DNA from 2 places in the Bacillus sp. AC266 genome. Region 2 is predicted to be linked to the other one. Evidence: riboswitches for the same ligand, from Rfam matches in the RefSeq annotation. Region 2 holds a riboswitch; the other holds the start of a gene.
What was found. Region 2 has a riboswitch for cyclic di-AMP ahead of AC0IXC_RS21970 (hypothetical protein). Riboswitches for the same ligand answer to the same signal wherever they lie in the genome.
Positions count from the first base shown of each region.

Region 1 (3,489 bases), on a different contig from region 2:
GTTAATCTTAAAGCCCATCCTTCAGGCTTTTCACGAAGCCATTTTAGTACCATTCCAGTTTGAGAAAGTGTAAACGGAATAAATACCCCTACTGCATATAGCGGAATCAAGTGTTCTGTTTTTCCCTGAAAAGCTACAATTAAAATAATCGAAGAAATCCCAAGTATAATAATACCGTTTGAATAACCTAGGCGGTCTCCTCTAATCGTAAACATTCTCGGTATAAATTTATCTTTTGCAAGGTTAACTGCTAATAGCGGAAATGCAGAATAACCTGTGTTAGCCGCAAGAATTAATATTAAAGCTGTTGTACCTTGTATGAAATAGTACATGAAATTACGTCCAAAAGTTTGTTCAGCAATTTGTGAAACGACTGTTACTTCCTTACTTGGGTTAATTCCGTAATAATAAGCTAAAAAGACAATTCCAGAAAATAAAACTGCAAGTAATGCACCCATTGCAAGCAATGTTTTTGCTGCATTGTTAGGTGCAGGATCTTTAAAGTTTGGAATTGCGTTAGATATCGCCTCAACACCCGTTAAAGCAGAGCTTCCTGAAGCAAATGCTCGTAACAGTAAGAACAAACTAATTCCCGCAACTGGTGTTCCAATTGGCGAATGCAGCGTGGGTGAAACGTGACCAGTCAAAATATTATATATTCCTACACCAATTAATATAAATAATGCTACAACGAATAAATAAACCGGATATGCTAAAACGGAAGCTGATTCCGTTACGCCTCTTAAATTTAAGATGGTAATCAATATGACAAATATAATCGCAATGATTACATTATGTGCATGTAAGCTAGGGAAAGCTGATGTGAGCGCATCTGTACCTGCAGATACACTTACTGCAACCGTTAAAATATAATCGACTAATAAAGATCCTCCAGCTATTAATCCCGGATTCATCCCTAAATTTTCTTTTGATACTACGTATGCACCCCCACCATGAGGATAAGCAAAAATAATTTGTCGATAAGATAAAATAAGAGCTGTCAATAATACTAATACCCCAATTGCAATCGGAATGGAATACCAATAAGCTACCGCTCCAAGACCTGCTAAAGCAATTAATATTTGCTCTGGTCCGTATGCAACCGATGACAATGCGTCAGAAGATAAAATTGCTAGCGCCTTCGTTTTATTAAGCTTTTGCTCTCCTAACTCTGTTGATTTTAACGGCCTTCCAATTAAAAACCTTTTGATAGATGAAACCAACGCTGTCCACTCTCCAATAATTTTGCACGAATTTTTCTGCTAATTACAGCGGATAAACTATTTCTTCAGAAAACAAAAAATGTCTACAAGCCATAATGAAATAGACTTGTAGACATTATTTTTTTTGTCGCACAAGCTCCACCTTCCTTCTCAATATAACGCTTACGAGGTTAGCTGTCGGATTCGGGCCTATGAGTAGCCCTACCTTTTTCAAGGATTCACCCCATTGGATTAAGTACTAATCCATAAGAACGGGTCCCCCGCACCATGCGGCTTCAGCGATTTAGAAAATTGAAACTGTGGATTATAATACTCCTTTATTTTCAAAAAGTAAACAAAAATTTTAAAAAAGAAAAAAATTAAAATGATTGCGCATAATCCACCGAAAAATATACATAATGAATACTAAAAATCCACAAAGGAGACCCGTATGTCTAAAGAAAAGAAGCCACTTTTTTCCGATTCATATTTAGATGCAGTAGCAAATGAAATTAATCAGCTATATGGTAAACGTGAAAGAGAACGAAATACGACAGATAAACCGAAAAGAAACGAATAAATTGTCAAAAAGAAATAAAAAAAGGATAGCAACATTTATATTTTGCTATCCTTTACTCTTTTTCATACCATTTCTTTAGTAAAAATCATTTTTTCATATACCTTTAAATTTTGATACACAACACTTAATAAAGGCACATCTATAGACATTTCCTCTGCTAATTTCAATAAGTATCCTTGTAAATGCTTCCCTTCAATGAGCGAACCTTTTTCCATATCCCGTTGCATCGATGACTTCATATCATACGAAATTTTATCAATTGTTTTCATATGTTCCTGGGCAATGTTTTCCTTTACCGGAGCTCCTAATGCCCTCATGATTTGCACAGATTCTTCAAATAAGTTTTGGATAAAATCGCGTCCACCTTCGCTTTCGCGAATCGGTCCTATTGGTGCACGCATTAATGTTGTCACACCTGACATTACAGTAATAAATAAATATTTATGCCACATATCTTGCGTAATATTTTCACTTAAAACAAAACTAGATTTCGTACCCGCAAATGCTTTGGAAATATGATTGATTCTCTCTGAATCTTGAGACTTAATTTCTCCAAATACAAGTCTGTTGGCAGCACTCGTTTGTACAATTTCTCCCTGATCGTTTAATGTCGTCTCTATAAAGCATAGACCGCCAATTACTTTTTCTTCACCGAATTCCTTTTGTAATAGTGATAAATGAGCGATACCATTTAACAATGGGATTATTACAGTATTTTTACCTACAAACGGCTTTAAATCTATGGTCGCCTCGTGTAAATGATACGCTTTTGTTGAAAATAAAATCACATCAAATGGAGTCGTTCTATCTTCTTTCGTTACCAATTTCGGTTGAAATGAAAAATCTCCATTAACACTACGAATAACAAGGCCTTTTTCTTCTAATTGCTGTTTTCTTTTGCTGCGAACGAGAAATGTAACATCTTCTCCCTTTTCTACTAATCGGCCACCGAAAAATCCGCCAACGCCCCCAGCTCCTAATACTAAAATACGCATACAACATCCCCCTTTTTCTAACACAATTATACTAATTTTAGTATACATAACATTATACATGTCCCTTGTTAAATAAGCTGAATTTTCATTCTTAATCTAATGAACAAGAGAGGTTATTTTCAAGAAAAATTGGGCATGTTGTTTCTATAGCTTATACGGAAAGGAAACAATGTAAATGGAGGCAATACAAACAATCGAGGAAAAAGATGTAACAACAGCTATATTTCAATTTATATTCCCGTTTTCGTTTAAAACTGGATATGAACAAAATATGTTCCCTTTCTTACAAAAAAATGATTTTCGACCTTTTCGACTCGATCATCTTGAAGATGAAAATACATATTACGGGAAATTTCAAGTTTCACATCAAAATATGGAAGCATACTATCTTTCCTTTACAAATAAAATTCTCTTTCCTCATTCAGAACATCAAAAAGGATTACAGCGCTATTCTAAAGACCTTAATTTAAATGGACATTTAACAACTAACCTTATTTCCGTTCCATTCAAGATACATTCTATTGATGTAACACTTTGTCCTTATGAGCTTGGGTTCTTAACAATTCGGACAGAAATAAAAACCGCTCCTAACATGACATTATCAGAAGCAATTGAATTCGCGGCTCGCTTCCGTGTACTTGAAACTAAAAGTGATACGACTGAGACTATTTGTATTGAATGTGATGGAAAAAAATATTCACAAGTAGAAAAA
Region 1 is NZ_CEEDEC010000003.1:98,740-102,228, forward strand. Features, by position in the region: gene AC0IXC_RS13690 (APC family permease) at 1-1,223, opposite strand, end outside; cyclic di-AMP (ydaO/yuaA leader) riboswitch at 1,368-1,514, opposite strand; gene AC0IXC_RS13695 (hypothetical protein) at 1,654-1,782, shown strand; gene panE (2-dehydropantoate 2-reductase) at 1,845-2,777, opposite strand; gene AC0IXC_RS13705 (hypothetical protein) at 2,953-3,489, shown strand, end outside.
Region 1: it holds a riboswitch for cyclic di-AMP, as region 2 does, so the genes downstream of both, AC0IXC_RS13690 (APC family permease) here and AC0IXC_RS21970 (hypothetical protein) in region 2, are expected to answer to the same signal.

Region 2 (3,489 bases):
CCGTCTAACGTTTGTGGTACACCAAGTGCGACAAAGATTAGCGCTGCAACAAACGCAATAGGAAGAAATACTCTCGTTAAAGCTCTCGTAAAATCAACGAAAAAGTTACCAAGTTCTTTTCCAGCGAGTCCTCTTATAAATGCCATAACGAGCGCTAACGTCGTTGCTGGTGCTGCAAACATTAAAAATGTAATCCCGATTAATTGTGATAAATAAGACAAACCATTTTCACCGCTATAATGCTGTAAATTTGTATCAGCCATAAAACTAATTGCTGTATTAAAAGCAAGCGTAGGCTCCATTCCCTCGATATGCGCTGGATTTAGCGGCAGCACACCTTGTAATCTGAAAATGAAATATACAACAACAATCATAAATCCGTTTAGTAAAACGAGTGATAATGCGTACTGTTTCCACGTTTGATTGTATTCTTTTACACCCGTAATTTTAAAAATAAGTTTTTCAAAAGGCCCGAATACTTTATCTAGCGTTTTGCTACCTTGAAAAGCTTTTTCTAAATAAATCCCCGTTGGCTTTGCTACTAGAATAAACAAGAGCATTGTAATAACGACTGCAACCCAAATCATAATGAATGATTCCCCCTAATTAAAACTTTTCTGGATTTAATAATGCGTACACTAAGTACACCGTAATCGCTGCAACAATAACCGATAAGACAATCATCATGATTGCTTCCCTTCTTTCACAACTTTATCTGACCAACTTGCAAGACTTGCCATCGATGCGACTAACCCAACAAAAATACCGATCATTACAACATCTAACATAACTACCCCTCGCTTTTGTTAAAATTTACCATCTAGTTATCAAAAAAAGAACACTAAGCTCTACTTAGTGTTCGAAACGAACAACACAAAGTAAACCTCCTCTCTAAACGCTTACGAGGTTAGCTGTCGGATTCGGGCCTAAAGAGTAGCCCTACTTTCAAAATTGAAAGATTCACCCCAAGTGACAATGCACAAAATTGGTTCCCCCGCTCCATTTCTGGAACTCAGCGATTTTAGGTTTTTTTTGGAAATTTTATGAATGATTTATGAGAGTAAATATACTCCTCTAAATTTAACTTGTAAAGGGGTAAATTACTGAAAATAAGAAAATATCCATCTATTTAAGCGTTTACATTAGTTGTTATTAATATTTTTTCATCTGTTTTCTCGTCTTTCCTTTCTTTTTCACAGAAATGATCTTTTAAATACGAAATAAAAAGAGCGAATTACATGAAGTGCATAGCTTGTTGCACTCAGCATTCGCTCTTTTTTCATTCAACCTTTATTCTCCACGCAAAAAAGCACGCAAATTTCTCCCTCGAATATAAACTTGTGATAATTCCGCATGTAACTGCTCATATTCGGTAATATCCGCCTCTAAATACAAAACATCTTTTGATGGTAATATAATATATGGACCTGGAAAAAGAGGATCGAGCACTACCAATTCGTGAACTCTCTCTACCGATATCGCCCAACGATTCGCTATATCTCCTAGTAACAACACTTTCATCTTCATTTCCCCCGCCCTATTCAAAAAATAAAAAAGAAATATTATCACGGTTCGTAAACACTACAAATTTAGCTCCAATTGTTTCATAGAGCCTGGCCGGATAGCGTTTATTCTTTGTAACAACAGTAATAGGCGCTTGAAAAGAAAAACGAATGTGTTCTGTGAAGAAACTAACTATCGGAAGCTCATCCCCTAGTAAAATCACCTTCTTAATACGTGTGCAAATACTAGTAAAATCCTTCTCCTTATTACAGCTATAAGCTGATTCAAACCCATACTCTCTAACTTCATCCGCTATCTCTTCATTGGCTGTAAAAATAATTAACTCATGCTGAAATGCTACTAGCTCTCTTAAACTCTTTACCTTGTTTTTTTCTCCAACACAAATAAGTGTTAGTTCCATGTACCTCATCCTCCTTAGCATAAAAGAACTCAAACATAGATTGATATTCTCCTATACTAATCAGACCGATGAAGTGATGTATCCATCATGGCACCGTCCTCTCTCAAGACGCTTACGAAGTTAGCTGTCGGATTCGGACTTTGAGAGTAGCCCTACTTTCAACATTGAAAGATTCACCCCTAGTGACGACGCACAAATTGGTTCCTCCGCTCCATACATTTGGACTCAGCGTATTACAAAAAATGTATTCTGGCTGATATATTACTCCTGTATTTTGAAAAAGTAAACACAAAAAAAGCCAGTTAACAAACTGGCTTCTCGTATCTTTATACATGCGTCTTATTCAATTTATATGCAAAATGATTCGTCGGCCCATGACCACTTCCAATATTCAATGGCTCTTCAATTGCTATACTAATAAATCGTTTTGCTTCTTGAACTGCCTCTTCCATCAAGTAGCCTTTCGCAAGTCCTGCTGTAACCGCTGAAGCAAATGTACACCCACTTCCGTGCGTTTGCTTCGAAGGAATTCGTTCACTTCTAAATTCAATAAACTGCTCACCATCAAAGAGTAAATCAATTACTTCATTACCTTGATATTCTGCATGTCCGCCCTTCATAAGCACATATTTAGCTCCTAATTCATGCAATACTTTTGCAGCTTCCTTACTATCTTCTATATTTTGAATCTCCATTCCAGTTAACACTTCTGCTTCCGGAACATTCGGTGTGACAACCGTTGCTACTGGCAATAAATATTCTTTTAATGCTTGTACTGCTTCTTGTTGTAATAATGACGCACCACCTTTAGCAATCATAACAGGATCTAGCACAATATTATTCCAGCCAAATTTCTTAATATGCTCTGCCACAATTTGAATAATTTCACTACTAAATAACATTCCCAGTTTTACAGCATCTGGCGTTAAATCCGTGCCAATTGAATGCAGCTGTTCCGTAATTCCTTCTAAAGAAACAGGATACACCCCTTGAACGCCAAGCGTATTTTGAGCAGTAATTGCTGTAATAGCCGTCATTCCATACACACCAAGCTCTTGGAATGTTTTTAAATCCGCCTGAATCCCAGCGCCGCCTCCGCTATCAGACCCTGCAATCGTTAAAGCTTTATTCACTTTCATTCCACTCATCCTTTTCTACCCAAAATAGCGATGATAAATTGTTTTCGCTTCGCTTATATCTTTCGTTCCATGTACAAGGACACGGCCATCTTTAAAAGCAACTAATCTCTTTTCTTCAACCGAAAATGATAATAAATATGGATTTACATTTAAATCAGTCACACGATCATTCAACAATCTTTTATATTGTTCAAAATCCATTTCCTCTTTATAAGGTGGTCTAATTTGAACTGTATTTCTCCCGCATAACACTGCTGTTTTTGAAGTGTTTTCCTTATTTAAATACGGATATAGTGCTTGCTCACCACACGATAGACAATTATGTTTACGAAGCTTTTGCACATTCATACATGAATACTCATTTTTCCATACATCAAATGACACAAGCCCATCTCGAAGCGAGTCATAATCTTCTACTAACAGTTT
Region 2 is NZ_CEEDEC010000005.1:385,562-389,050, forward strand. Features, by position in the region: gene kdpA (potassium-transporting ATPase subunit KdpA) at 1-587, opposite strand, end outside; gene kdpF (K(+)-transporting ATPase subunit F) at 607-687, opposite strand; gene AC0IXC_RS21960 (SipW-dependent-type signal peptide-containing protein) at 684-788, opposite strand; cyclic di-AMP (ydaO/yuaA leader) riboswitch at 883-1,028, opposite strand; gene AC0IXC_RS21965 (hypothetical protein) at 1,291-1,521, opposite strand; gene AC0IXC_RS21970 (hypothetical protein) at 1,538-1,924, opposite strand; cyclic di-AMP (ydaO/yuaA leader) riboswitch at 2,018-2,165, opposite strand; gene thiD (bifunctional hydroxymethylpyrimidine kinase/phosphomethylpyrimidine kinase) at 2,251-3,063, opposite strand; gene AC0IXC_RS21980 (thiazole biosynthesis adenylyltransferase ThiF) at 3,079-3,489, opposite strand, start outside.